DNA from 3 places in the Pseudorhizobium marinum genome. Region 1 is predicted to be linked to each of the others. Evidence: riboswitches for the same ligand, from Rfam matches in the RefSeq annotation. Region 1 holds a riboswitch; each other region holds the start of a gene.

The links. Region 1 has a riboswitch for thiamine pyrophosphate ahead of thiB (thiamine ABC transporter substrate binding subunit). Riboswitches for the same ligand answer to the same signal wherever they lie in the genome.
Region 2: it holds a riboswitch for thiamine pyrophosphate, as region 1 does, so the genes downstream of both, thiC (phosphomethylpyrimidine synthase ThiC) here and thiB (thiamine ABC transporter substrate binding subunit) in region 1, are expected to answer to the same signal.
Region 3: it holds a riboswitch for thiamine pyrophosphate, as region 1 does, so the genes downstream of both, EO99_RS0123485 (ABC transporter permease) here and thiB (thiamine ABC transporter substrate binding subunit) in region 1, are expected to answer to the same signal.

What each region holds. Positions count from the first base shown of each region.
Region 1 is NZ_JMQK01000003.1:197,959-202,630, reverse strand. It holds gene EO99_RS0105005 (thiamine/thiamine pyrophosphate ABC transporter permease ThiP) at 1-819, opposite strand, end outside; gene thiB (thiamine ABC transporter substrate binding subunit) at 844-1,851, opposite strand; TPP riboswitch at 1,888-1,987, opposite strand; gene EO99_RS0104995 (response regulator) at 2,044-2,493, opposite strand; gene EO99_RS0104990 (ABC-F family ATP-binding cassette domain-containing protein) at 2,637-4,460, opposite strand; gene EO99_RS0104985 (thiamine diphosphokinase) at 4,464-4,672, opposite strand, start outside.
Region 2 is NZ_JMQK01000014.1:74,563-79,234, forward strand. It holds gene EO99_RS0116790 (TetR/AcrR family transcriptional regulator) at 1-94, opposite strand, end outside; gene EO99_RS27530 (GFA family protein) at 184-723, shown strand; gene EO99_RS0116800 (DUF6958 family protein) at 716-1,039, shown strand; TPP riboswitch at 1,940-2,056, shown strand; gene thiC (phosphomethylpyrimidine synthase ThiC) at 2,148-3,968, shown strand; gene thiO (glycine oxidase ThiO) at 3,982-4,672, shown strand, end outside.
Region 3 is NZ_JMQK01000030.1:34,152-38,823, forward strand. It holds gene glpD (glycerol-3-phosphate dehydrogenase) at 1-126, opposite strand, end outside; gene EO99_RS0123460 (DeoR/GlpR family DNA-binding transcription regulator) at 208-999, opposite strand; gene EO99_RS0123465 (DUF4174 domain-containing protein) at 1,041-1,619, shown strand; gene EO99_RS0123470 (hypothetical protein) at 1,733-1,948, shown strand; gene EO99_RS0123475 (DUF4142 domain-containing protein) at 2,076-2,579, shown strand; TPP riboswitch at 2,669-2,772, shown strand; gene EO99_RS27725 (hypothetical protein) at 2,739-2,927, opposite strand; gene EO99_RS0123485 (ABC transporter permease) at 2,911-3,693, shown strand; gene EO99_RS0123490 (ABC transporter substrate-binding protein) at 3,690-4,634, shown strand.

The DNA of each region.
Region 1 (4,672 bases):
GCCAAGCGTTGATATCCTTTCCTCCGGTCGGCGCATTGTCGCCAGGACTGCCACGACCAGGCCCGTCAGCGCAATCTGCAGCAGCGCGAGGGCAATCGCCCGGGGCGGGTCGAAATCGAACCGCAGGGACTGGTAGATGGCGACTTCCAGCGTCGTTGCCGCGGGCCCGCCGCCCAGGACCAGGACGATGGTGAAGCTGTTCACGCACAGCATGAAGATGAGGCCCGCAATGCCCGGCAGGATCCTTACCAGCGCCGGCCACTCGACAAAGCGGAAGACCGAGACGGAGTTCATGCCGAGGCCTGCGGCGAGCATCCAGGATTCGCCCGGCTGGCGCTCGAGCGCGGAGACCATCAGCCGGCAGGCAAGCGGCAGGTTGAAGAATACATGCGCCAGAAGGATGCCGCTCAATCCGTAGATGCTGATAGGTTCGCTGGCACCCAGCGAGAGGAGCAGGCCGTTTGCCCAGCCTTGCCGGCCCCAGATGGCAATCAAACCGAGCGTCACCACCAGAACCGGCAAGCCCATCGGCAGCGCCATGAGTCTCAGAACCCAGAGACGCCCGGGGAAATGGCTGCGGCGCGCCAGCGCGAGCGCCACGGGCACGGCAAGGCCTGTCGAAAGCAGGGTCGACAGAGCTGCCTGCAGAAGCGTGAACTGGAGGATCCGGAATGTGTAGGCCGAAAAAATCCACCCATCGGTAGTCGCCGGTTGACTGGCCAGCAGCGCGGCCAGTGCCAGAAGTATGAAGAGCGCGGTTGCCGCCAGGGCAATGGCGCTGCCGGCAAGTCCCCACCGTCGCTGCCGCCGCGTCATCATCATGGCTGTCGGCTCACTCGGCGCTCATCGGGCGCTCATTGCCGTCAGCCATTCATCGATCCATGCCCGTCGATGGGCGGCAACCTCCTCGGGATCCATCAGCAGCGTGTTCTGCGGACTGACGAGCCTGTTGAAGGCGTCCGGAAGGGGTTCGGAGGTTGGTGCGGCCGGCATCATCCAGTTCGTCGTCGGGATGATGTTCTGGAAGGCCGGCGTCATCGTGAAAGCGAGAAACTTTCTCGCCAGCGTCTTGTCATTCGATGTCGTCAGCATTCCGGCCAGTTCGATCTGGACATAGTGGCCTTCCGAGAACGCGGCGGCCTGATACCTCTCCGTGCCCTCCGCGACCATGTGATAGGCCGGCGAGGTGGTGTAGGAGAGAACCATCGGCACCTCGCCCTTGGTGAACAGCCCGTAGGCTTCCGACCATCCCGGCGTCACCGTCAAGATCCTGTCGCGGAGCTTCGTCCAGGCCGCCGGAGCGTCGTCGCCATAGACCGACTTCACCCAGAGAAGCAGGCCAAGCCCCGGCGTCGAGGTGCGCGGATCCTGAATGACGATCTTCTGGGCCGGATCTCCTTCTACCAGTTCCTTCAGGCTTCTGGGTGGCGTCTGCATCGCCTGCGTGTCGTAGACCACGGCGAAATGGCCGTAGTCGTAGGGAATGAAGACCTCGTCGCTGTAGCCGCCCGGGACTGCGATGGCGCCCGTGTCGAGGCCATGCGGCTCGAAAAGTCCGGTGGCCTTGGCTTCCGTCGCCAGGTTGGTGTCGAGGCCGAGCACCAGGTCAGCTCCCGTGCTCTGACCTTCCAGCTTCAGCCGGGAGAGCAGAGCCACGCCGTCCGCCACGCTGACGAACTCGATGGTGCAGGCGCAGGTCTTTTCGAATTCTTCCTTGACCTGGGGACCGGGGCCCCATTCGGCGGTAAAGCTCTCGTAGGTGTAGATGGTCAGCGTCTTCTCCTGCGCCATCGCAGGATAGGCGATTGCGAAGGTCGACAGGAAACACAGGAATGGCAGGGTTCTTGTCATTGACGCCTCCTTGTTCAACGAAAGGGAACAGGCGTCGATCAGAAGCCGTCTAATCCCTCCGCCGGTATCAACCGGATCAGGTTCCGCGGGTTGGCAAAGCCTCTCAGCCGCAGATGCGGCACCCCGTTAGAGCTTCCTACGGTGTACCGGGCAGCGCAGGCCTTGGCAAGCATTCGCGCCGGGATCGAGGCGCTAGTGAGGGCGCTGGAAAACGTGGAGTTCGCGGGGCAGGGAGGCAATGCCGCCGGTGCGCCGTGCAACGGCATAATCGATGGACTGTTCCACGACATGCGGCATCACGGGCTTCGTCAGGACGCCAAGCACGCCGTTCTGGACCTGATTGACCTCTTCCGGGTTGGCAGTCATGTAGATTACCGTCAGACCGTAGATCTCGGCAAGCTCGCGTCCGAGTTCCGGTCCTGTTCTTCCGTCGGAGAGGTTCACGTCGACCAGGGCGATGTCGGCCGTCTGGGCAAGCGCCAAGGCATGGCTGCGGCCGCTGGCAAAGCCGGCGATCTGCAAACCCATCGCCTCAACTGTCTCGCCGACGTCGAGCGCGATCAGGAATTCGTCTTCGACAATCAGGACACGATGGTGTGCCGCTTGCTGAGCCAGCCGACGACTCGGTACACTTGCCAGCATTGGAATTCTCCTAAGGTTCGGTGTCTTACCAGCGTCTGTCCCAGATCGACACTGACAACCGAACGAAGGTCCCGAAGGATTGTTCCGGTTTCCGGCAGAAGCAGCGAAATGGCCGCCCGTTATGGCTAACAGAGGGTTAACTCCTATCCCTCCAGCTCCTCGCGCAGCATCTCGAGCTCCAGCCACTCTTCCTCCATCCGCGTCAGGCCCTGGCGCAGCTTCTCCGTCTCCGCCGCCAGCCTGTTGAAGGTCGCCGGGTCCTTGCTGAAGAGTTGGGGATCGGCCATCTTCTGTTCTCGCGCGGCAATATCGGCTTCCACCTTCGCCATCTCCTTGGGAAGGTTCTCGAGCGCGAACTTCTGCTTGAAGGACAGCTTGACCTTGTTCCTGGGAGCCTCCGATGCGGGTCCGGCCGTTGCGGCCTTCGACTTCTCCTGCTTTTCGACGCGCCGCCGCTCTTCCTGTGCGCCCCGGCGCTGAGCCAGCATGTCGGTATAGCCGCCGGCATATTCGATCCAGCGGCCATCGGGGGCATCCGGCGTGGCGGGCGCTATGGTCGAGGTCACCGTGCGGTCGAGGAAGTCGCGATCGTGGCTGACGAGGATGACGGTGCCGCTGAAGCCGGAGACGATCTCCTGCAGAAGGTCGAGCGTTTCGATGTCGAGGTCGTTGGTCGGTTCGTCGAGGATCAGCAGGTTCGAGGGACGCGCCATGATCCGCGCCAGCATCAGCCGGGCGCGCTCGCCGCCGGAGAGGTTCTTGATCGGGGTGCGGATCTGCTCCGGCTGGAACAGGAAGTCCTTCATGTATCCCGCGACATGGCGCTGCTCGCCGTTGACGAGAAGCGTCTCGCCGCGTCCGTCGGTCAGATACTGGGACAGCGTTTCTTCCGGGTCGAGATCCTCGCGCTTCTGGTCCAGCGTCGCGATCTCGAGATTGGTGCCGAGCTTCACGGTACCGGTGTCCGGCGCAAGCTGTCCGGTCAGCATCTTCAGGAGCGTCGTCTTGCCGGCGCCGTTCGGGCCGACGAGGCCGATGCAATCGCCCCGGTGCACGCGGATGCTGAAGGGCGCGACGATGGTGCGCTCCTCGTAGCTCTTGGTGATCATCTCGGCTTCGATGACCAGCTTGCCGGACTCGCGCCCTTCCGATGCCGTCGCCTGCACGCTGCCCTGAGCGCCCTTGTGGCCGCGGTAGTCGGCGCGCATGGTCTGGAGCTCGCCCAGGCGGCGCATGTTGCGCTTGCGGCGCGCCGTCACGCCGTAGCGCAGCCAGTGCTCCTCCCGTTCGATCGCCTTTCCAAGCTTGTGCTGCTCCAGCTCCTCCGCCTCCAGCACCTCGTCGCGCCATGCTTCGAAGTATTGGAACCCGCGGTCGAGACGCCGCGACACACCACGGTCGAGCCAGACGGTGGCGGTCGACACCTTCTCCAGGAAGCGCCGATCGTGGGAGATGAGCACGAGCGCGCTGCGGGTCTTGCGCAGTTCGTCTTCCAGCCACTCGATCGTCGGCAGGTCGAGATGGTTGGTGGGCTCGTCCAGCATGAGGATATCGGGCTCGGGCGCCAAGACGCGTGCCAGTGCCGCCCGGCGGGCTTCGCCGCCGGAAAGCCGGTTGGGGTCCTCCTCGCCGGTCAGGCCCAGGTGCTCCAGCAGATAGGTAACGCGATAGGCGTCGTCGCCGGGGCCCAATCCCGCCTCGGCATAGGCCTGCACCGTCTGGTAGCTGCCGAAATCCGGGGCCTGCTCAAGATAGCGGATGGTGGCGGAGGGATGCCGGAAGACTTCGCCGGACTGTGCCTCGACCATGCCGGCGGCAATCTTCATCATCGTCGACTTGCCGGAGCCATTGCGTCCCACAAGGCAGATGCGGTCGCCGGGCTCCACCTGCAGGTTGGCACCCGCCAGAAGCGGCGTGCCGCCGAAGCTGAGGAAGATATCGTCGAGTTTCAGGATCGGGGGTGCCAAGGTTCAGGCTCCAGTCAGGTCATAGGGGCGGGCCAGGATCATCGCCCTGCCGCGATCGATGGACAGGGAGACGGGGCCCTCAGCCACATTGGATATGGTGCGCGCGGAGCCGAAGGGCAAAGAATACCTGTCGAGCGGATAGCGGGCGTTGGTGATCGTCAGGTTTTCCAGATCGGAAAATCCGATGACGGAGAACATCGAGCTTTTTGGCA
Region 2 (4,672 bases), on a different contig from region 1:
AGGCGACATAGCCTTCACTCAGAAAGACATCGGAGGCTGCAGCAAGGATTTTAGTTCGACTTCTCGCGATCCGCGTCTGCGCACCATTGTTCATGGATTGTCCTTGTTGCTTGCGGACAGGTTTCTGGTCGTCTTGACTGGATTAAATAGAATCGTCATTCTATTCAATAAGGAGATGCACCGATGCAGGAATCACAGTCCATCACCTGTCGCTGCCGGGCGGCTCGCCTGACGATTTCGGGCCCCAGCATTATGAGCAGCGAATGCATGTGTACCAGTTGCCGTTTGGCATCTGAATTTTTTGCTGCCTTACCGGATGGTGTCGGCGTGACGGATGGAAAGGGCGCGACTCATGTCATCATTCATCGCGCCGACAAAATCGCATGCGATGCTGGTGCAGAACGCCTCCAGCAACATAGACTTACCCCCGACAGCCCAACCAGGCGCATTTTCGCTGACTGTTGCAACACCCCGATGTTCCTCGACTTCGAACCCGGCCATTGGGTAAGCCTTTATGCGAAAAATTTGCCTGAAACCGCCCGACCAGCTGTAGAATATCGAATGTTCTGTAGCGACCTTGCCGATGCAGATCGCCTCCCCAGCGATGTGCCGAATGGCAGGCCAATCCCGCTAGGGGCCGCATGGCGCTTGGCCTCATCGTTTGCCCTTATGGGGTTCCGCAGCCCAACAGTGCCATTCCTGCAGCGAGCATCTAATGTCTGATCTCGAGAAAATTGAAATTGAGAACGTCATCTCGACCGGACGAACGAAGTTGGTCGACCGGCGGAAATACGAAGCCGTTCGGGATGCACTCCTGGTCGTCTTGCCCCGACAGTCTCCCGGCATGACCGAAGCAGAAGCCAAGCAGGCCCTCCTGCCGCACCTCACGGAGGAGCTGTTTCCTGGTGGAGACAAACTGGGCTGGTGGTTAGGTGCTGTTCGGCTTGATCTGGAAGCCAAGGGCATCGTCACCCGGGAAAACGCAAAGCCAAAGCGTTACCATCAAGCGGTCCAGCGAGTGGGAACCCTGTTGCGTTGAGCGGCAGAAAGTCCGCCAAGAGCTGCCACTCTCTGGCCTGCCGCCGGCTTCATGGAAATCGCGTTTAGGTGTTCCGTCTGAATCCGGAGAGCGTCATTGCCAAGGCGGATATTGAGCCGCGAGTATAAGCGTGAGCGGTGAAGCTGGTCGGGAAACGTTGGGCCACTGTTGCCCAGGCGGCCCGGGGGCTGGGTTGGGAAAAAGCCGCCGACGGCCGAGCAACTGGGTTTCGGTCGGTGTTTCGACAGAGGGCCCTTCGTGGAGCATTGACGTTTTGGAGCCCACCCCAACGACGAAGAAACTCCGCCGTTTGCGGTTCCGAGGTTTTTTTTCCGCGGACCATTGGGGACTACTTCATTGTAGTAGCCTCCGCGGGCTTCGTCATCACCAATATCGGTGAGCCTCAACCGTCACCCGCTGCTTGCGAAGCCGTCTCGCGGTTCTTGCGCTGGCGCGACCTGGGCGGCTTTCTGTTGCTGGTTCTGGCAAGGCGCCCTTGAACCTGACCTGGCAAGACAACTGATTTGCAGCCCGCTGGAACGGCGCAAGGACGTACTGGGCGCCTCGAATGAACGGCATGGGGCCGTCTTCGAACGACTGGGTCAGGTGTTCGCATCCACAGATGGGACAGAACGGAGAGCAGCCAGCTCCGAATCATCCAATCCGGCAACCCGGGCTCCTCGCTCACCAAGGCAGTCCCTTGCGAAGGGTTTGCAGGCCGGGGTCGCGCGTTCGATCTCCCGGGCGGGCCGGCCGACCTTTGCTGCATGAAGGAGCTCCCCCTGGCAATTTGCATCGTCGTCGATGAGCATCATTGATAAGCGCGTAACCCCCACAGGTTTGCGTGAAGCTTTTCGGTCGCGCGTGCTTGACCTGCTAATCCGACTATCGTAGCCTTGCATCATTCACCAGGGGTGCCCCGGCAAGGGGCTGAGATTCTGCTGGCTTTCGCAGCGCAGTGACCCGTTGAACCTGATCCAGTTCATACTGGCGTAGGGACGGTGCGAGCGCTCGACGATATACAGTCCACGTCTGGATTCCGTCTCTGCGTCCTTCCATCATTCCGGCTCTAGGACTGGGTCTCCAACCTGAAACTTGGAGCCTCACGATGAAGATTGCCGCCTCAACCCATTCGACAGCCGTTACCAGCGGGCCCTTGCCCGCGTCGCGCAAGATCCACTTGGCCGGAAAGCAGCATCCGGACCTTCGCGTTCCCATGCGCGAGGTCGCCCTCCACCCGACCTCCGGTGAGCTACCCGTCATCGTCTATGACACATCCGGCCCCTATACCGATCCGTCGCACGTCGTCTCGATCGAAGGCGGCCTGCCGAAGCTTCGCCAAGCGTGGATCGCAGCGCGCGACGACACCGAGATCTATCAAGGCCGCAAGATCCGGCCGGAGGACAACGGCTTTGCGGCCGGCGACCGGCTGACGCCGCAATTCTCTCCCCTGAGCCCTCCGCGCCGCGCGAAGGATGGGAAGGCGGTGACCCAGCTCGCCTACGCGCGGGCGGGTATCATAACCGCGGAAATGGAATTTGTCGCTATTCGGGAGAATCTGGGCCGGCAAGCCCAAGAGCATTCGCTGCAGCGGGACGGCGAAAGCTTCGGCGCGCACATTCCCGATTTCGTCACACCGGAGTTCGTTCGGCAGGAAGTGGCGAGTGGACGCGCCATCATTCCGGCCAATATCAACCACCCCGAAGCCGAACCGATGATCATCGGCCGCAACTTCCTGGTCAAGATCAACGCCAACATCGGCAATTCCGCCGTGACGTCCTCCATGACCGAAGAGGTGGAGAAGATGGTCTGGGCGATCCGCTGGGGCGGCGATACCGTAATGGATCTCTCCACCGGCCGTAACATCCACAACATCCGCGAGTGGATTATCCGCAACTCTCCAGTCCCGCTCGGCACCGTGCCGCTCTACCAGGCGCTGGAGAAGGTCGGCGGCATTGCGGAAAACCTCACCTGGGAAATCTATCGCGATACGCTGATCGAACAGGCGGAGCAGGGGGTGGACTACTTCACCATCCATGCCGGGGTGAGGCTCGCCTACATTCCGCTCACCATCGATCGGGTCACCGGCATCGTCTCGCGTGGCGGCTCCATCATGGCCAAATGGTGTCTACATCATCACAAGGAGAGTTTCCTTTACCAGCATTTTGAGGACATCTGCGACATCTGCCGTGCCTATGACGTCTCCTTCTCGCTGGGCGACGGCCTGCGCCCCGGTTCCATTGCCGATGCCAACGATGCTGCGCAGTTCGCTGAGCTTGAAACACTCGGCGAACTCACCAGGATTGCCTGGGAGAAAGACTGCCAGGTGATGATCGAAGGCCCGGGACATGTCCCGATGCACAAGATCAAGGAAAACATGGACAAGCAGTTGCAGATCTGCGGGGAAGCGCCCTTCTACACGCTTGGGCCGCTGACAACCGATATTGCTCCAGGTTACGACCACATCACATCAGGCATAGGTGCGGCGATGATCGGTTGGTTCGGCACAGCCATGCTCTGCTACGTCACCCCGAAGGAACATCTGGGACTGCCCGATCGCAACGACGTCAAGACTGGCGTCATCACCTACAAGATCGCCGCCCACGCAGCCGATCTCGCAAAGGGACATCCCGCAGCGAAAATCCGCGACGACGCTCTGTCCCGTGCGCGTTTCGAATTCCGCTGGGAGGATCAGTTCAACCTCTCGCTCGATCCCGAAACGGCGCGAGCCCTGCACGACGAGACGCTTCCTAAGGAAGCGCACAAGGTTGCGCATTTCTGCTCCATGTGCGGCCCGAAATTCTGCTCCATGCAAATCTCCCACGATATTCGGGCCGAGGCGCGGAAGGAGGGCTTGGCGGCAATGGCGGCAAAATACCGCGAAGGCGGCGATGTCTATATTCCGGTCCATGGGTTGTCCACGACATAGTCCGGGCAGTGACATGCGTGTTCTTGTCAAAGGGGCCGGCGTTGCCGGTCTGACGGTTGCCTGGCAACTCTATCGCCACGGCCTCGACGTGACAGTTATCGATCACGCCGAACGGGCGGGCGCCGGCGCATCCGGCATTGCCGGCGGCATGCTAGCGCCGTGGTGTGAGCGAGAAGCCGGAGACGAGCGGGTCCTCACACTTGGTCGCTTGGCCGCCGACTGGTGGGAGGCGGCCCTGCCGGGTCATGTCTGTCGTCGCGGGACCCTGGTGGTCGCCGGTGGCCGCGATACCGGCGAACTCGACCGCTTTGCCCGCCGCACAAGCGGTTGGGAATGGCGTGACGGGGCAGGTATCGCCGCACTCGAGCCCGATCTCGCTGGCCGTTTCCACCAGGCGCTGTTCTTTCCAGCCGAAGCGCATCTCGACCCGCGCGCTGCGCTTTCGGCGCTCACCGCCGGGTTGGAGGAGGCGCGCATGCGCGTCCGGTTCGGTCAGGCCGCACCGGCGCCGAGCGAGTTGACGTTCGACCGCGTCGTCGACTGCACCGGCGACGCGCAGATCGGACACCTGCCCGGGCTGCGGGGAGTGCGCGGCGAAATGCTCTTCCTCCAGATGCGAGATCTCGCCTTTTCGCGGCCCATCCGCCTGCTGCATCCCCGTTACCCGATCTATATCGTTCCGCGGGAAAACGCACGTTTCATGG
Region 3 (4,672 bases), on a different contig from region 1:
GCCGGAGCCGAAGTCGTTCATCTCGGCCAGCGCGACGCGGTATCCGCGGCCCGCGGCATCACGCGCGATGCCGCATCCGTTGATGCCGCCGCCGATGACGAAGATGTCGATGTCGGGCTCAGTCACATTTACCTCTCATGCTTCGGATGCTGTCGACGGTTCCGATGCCGAAAACAGTAACAAGTTGATCCGAACATAAAACGAATGTCAAATGAAACCTTCGGATCGATCCGCGGCCGCATCGGTCTCGATCAGCTCGACATTGTTGTCGGCGCAGATCCGCCGGAACGACGGTAGCGGACAGTGGTCGGTGATGAAGCTGTGAACCTGTGAGATCTGGGCGATGCGAACGGGCGCGGTCCGTTCGAACTTGGTGGAATCTGCGACCAGGATGACGTGGCGCGCATTGGCGATGATCGCCTGTGCGACCTTCACTTCGCGGAAATCGAAATCCAGCAAGGCGCCGTCCGCATCGATGGCAGAGGTGCCGATCACGGCGAAATCGACCTTGAACTGGCGGATGAAATCCACCGCCGCCTCGCCGACGATGCCGCCGTCGGAAGCGCGCACGACGCCGCCGGCAATCACCACCTCCATGGCCGGGAGAAGGCGCAAGCGATTGGCAACATTGATGTTGTTGGTGATGACCATCATCTCGTGATGATCGACCAAGGCTTCGCCGACGGCTTCCGTCGTGGTGCCGATATTGATGAAGAGGGAAGCGTTGTTGGGGATCAGGCGGGCGGCGGCAAGCCCGATCGCCTGCTTCTCCTGTGCCGCAATCTGCCGGCGTGCCTCGTACTGCATGTTTTCCGTGCTGCTCGGGAACGTCGCGCCGCCGTGGATGCGGTTGAGCAGCCGCTGGTCGCAGAGATCGTTCAGGTCCTTCCGGATCGTCTGCGGTGAAACCGCGAAACGCCCCGCCAGCTCTTCCACGAGAACGCGGCCATGCGACTTCGCCAGCTCGACGATTTCCGACTGCCGGGACGTGAGAAACATCTGGTGCCTTTCGTTTCGCTTTCGATGCCTGCGGTAATACCATGAAGAAGAATGTGAACGAAAGCCAGATCACGATGATCCGAGAGCTGCCGGTCCTGAGAAGTTTTTCCGTCCGAGTGAACTTCGGCGGGCGAACTGGCGTTGAGGTTATCGACAGACGCCACCACAAGGATCAGGTCGCAAACCGATGGGAGATGCAGATGCAAAGGCCGATGATCGCAACGGTGCTGGCCCTTCTGGTTCCACTGCAGGCATCCGCCATGGATAGCCTGTCGCAGCTTACCTGGAAGAACCGCATCGCCCTCGTCTTTGGCGCGGCGGGTGAGGCCCGGCTGGAACGGCAACTGGCGGAGTTCACACGCTCCGATGCGGCACTCGCCGATCGCGACATGGTCGTCGTGCGGGTGACCGAGGAGACCGCGGAAGCCGTCTATGGCAGCATCGGCGACCTCGACGCCGCCGAACTTCGCCGGCAGGCCGACATCGCGCCCGGTGAGTTTCAAGTGGTCCTGATCGGCAAGGACGGAGGTGCAAAACTGAAGAGCGGCGAGTTTGTCGACAGCGAAGCGCTGTTCGGCCTCATCGACCGCATGCCCATGCGTCGCGCCGAGCAGGACTGATATCCTGCTAGGGCTCGGGGTGGCTCAGCGACGGAGAAGCCGCCGCGAGGAAATGCCTTGCAACTTCCGCCGCGCTCCATGGTTGGAGAGATCCACAGCAAATGGAGCAAGCCATGGATAGTCGCACGAAAAAGCTCATGTTCATTGCCGCGGCGGTGATCGTCGTGGTCGTCGGGGGCTTCTTCCTTTTTGTCCAGGACCTTGCGTCGACCTCCACCGTGATCGTCGAGGAGCCCTACGAGCGCACCGACGAAGCGCCGCCGAGCGGCGTCGAGGATCAGACGAGCCATCCCGCGCTCACCGACGAGCCAAGCGAGCCGGCGCAGTAGCGTCCTTCCGGGCAGCGTCCGGCCGCGGGAACTTCGGCAACGATCTGCGGTTCGAGATCAGGGAGCGCCGCCGCGGCGGCGCCTTCTCCATCATCAGCCCGGTCATCAGCAGGAAAGGTTCTTTTTCATGTTCAGGTCAGCATCCCGGATACTCATGCTTGCGCTTCTGCTCATACCCTTGGGCGCCGTGCAGGCTGCGGCGCAGGAGGATGCTAGGCAGTCCTTTTCCGGACGCTTGGCCAGCCTGAGCCACTTCCTCGTGGAATCGGCAGAACTGGCGCTCTCCCGTGGGCAGGAGGAGTCGGTGCGCGCCTTCGCCGAGACGGTGACGGAGAACCAGCGCCGGTTTGTGGCGGAGTTGAAAGAGGCGCTCGTCGAGGAGGGCGTGGATCCGGCGGCGGACCTGAGCGAGCAGGATCGCAACACGCTTCAGGCGCTGGAGTCGGCGCTCCAGAACCAGTTCGACAACGCCTATTTCTCCGCCCAGGCGATCGCCCTGGAAAGCATGATCCAGCTGATGAAGGATTACGGCGAAACCGGCCCGGAAGGTTCGCTGAAGACATTCGCCACCAATCACATCGGCGGCACCCGCACGCTTTACCTTCGCGCTCAGGACCTGTCGGTTCCGTGATGCGGAACGCATGAGGCGCCCGCCGCCGCTGCCGGGCTTGGCTCCCGCGCAAGGCGATTGACATTGCCGCCGGTCTGCGCAAAACATGACGAAATTCCGAGGGGGGCATCGTAACGGTGCTGAGATGGCGGTGAGCCGGACCCTTGAACCTGATCCGGGTCATACCGGCGTAGGAACGGAAACGGCCATATCAGGCGCCAATTCTCTTCTCCGCTTTACCTGGATCTCCATGATGTAACCGTCGGGAGATCGTTTGATGGCATCCAGCACCACAATCCGTGACAGACTGCGCTCGCGCGGCGACCAGGCGCCGACGCGGTAGAGCCTTGCCATGTCGTTGAAGCACATGGGACCGGGCCTCCTGGGCCTGATCGCCCTCTGGCAGGCCGTCGTCTGGCTGGTCGGCGCCCCCCGCTACATTCTTCCCGCGCCGCTGCAGGTGGCTGCAGCACTGGTCCGCCAGCCGGAATTCCTGCTGCGCAACGGGCTGATCACCCTGTCGGAGATCCTCGTCGGTCTCGCCTGCGGCACGCTGCTGGGCTTTGCCGCCGCCCTGTCGATGGCGGCGTTCCCCCGGCTCGGGCGTCTCGCCTGGCCGATGCTGCTGGTCCTGCAGGCGCTGCCGGTCTTCGTGCTCGCCCCCATTCTCGTCCTCTGGTTCGGCTTCGGCATGGCCTCCAAGGCAGTGATGGCAACGATCATCATCTTCTTTCCGGTTGCATCCGCCTTCGCCGACGGCTTGCACCGCACCGATCCGGTCCTGCTCGATGCCGCCGCGCTCACCAAGGCCAGTCATTGGCAGGTGCTCCGCCACATCCGCCTGCCGCTGGCGCTGCCGGCGCTCGTTTCGGGCCTGCGCGTTGCCGCGCCGCTGGCGCCAATCGGTGCCGTGGTCGGCGAATGGGTCGGCGCCTCCGCGGGTCTCGGCTTCGTCATGGTGCAGGCCAATGCCCGCATGCAGACCGACACCGTCTTTGCCGCCATGGCGCTACTCGCGGCCATGACCCTCCTCCTGCGCGCCGCCGTCGACCGCCTGACGGCGCCGCTCGCCCCTTGGGCGCCGGAATCCGACCATCGCCCCCTTAATTTAATTAGCCGGAGAATAAAATCATGACACGACGCCTGCTTCCCCTCCTCGGCGCGCTCGCGCTCCTGGCGCTTCCCCTGCCAGCGCAAGCCGCCGACAAGCTGACCGTGATGCTCGAATGGTTCGTCAACCCGGATCACGCGACCATGGTCGTCGCCCAGGAGCGCGGTCTCTTTGCCGAACAGGGCCTCGAGGTGGAACTGCTGCCGCCGGCCGATCCGTCCTCCGTGCCGCGGCTGGTCGCCGCCGGCCAGGCCGATATCGGCGTGCATTACCAGCCGAACCTCTATCTCGACCACGCTGCGGGCCTGCCGCTCGTCCGCTTCGGCACGCTTGTCGAGACGCCGCTCAACACCATCACGGTTCTCGCCAATGGTCCCGTCAAGACGCTGGCGGATCTGAAGGGCAGGAAGATCGGCTTTTCGGTGTCCGGTTTCGAGGATGCCATGCTGAAGCGTATCCTGGAGGCCGAAGGCCTGTCCCTCGATGACGTCGAACTCGTCAACGTCAACTTCGCGCTCACCGCCTCGCTGCTCGGCGGCCAGGTGGACGCCACCGTCGGCGGCTTCCGCAATTTCGAGCTGACCCAGATCCGCCTCGAAGGCGGCGAGCCCCATGCCTTCTTTCCCGAAGAGCACGGCGTTCCCGTCTATGACGAGCTGATCTTCGTCGCCCAGAGGGACATGGCCGGCGACGACCGTCTTCCCCGCTTCCTGAAGGCCGTCGAGGATGCCGCGATCTTCCTCACCAACCATCCGCAGGAGGCCTGGGAGCTCTTCATCAAGGCCTATCCGGACCTCGATGACGCGCTGAACCGCCAGGCCTTCCTCGATACGCTGCCGCGCTTTGCCAAGCGCCCGGCGGCCCTCGACCGCGGCCGCTACGAGCGCTTCGGCGCCTTCATGGCCGAAAGCGGGCTGATCGACAGCGCGCCGGCCGTCGAGGACCTGGCCGTCGAACTGCGGTGAGGCGAGGCGAGGACACAGACCTGCGACCCCTGTCGGTA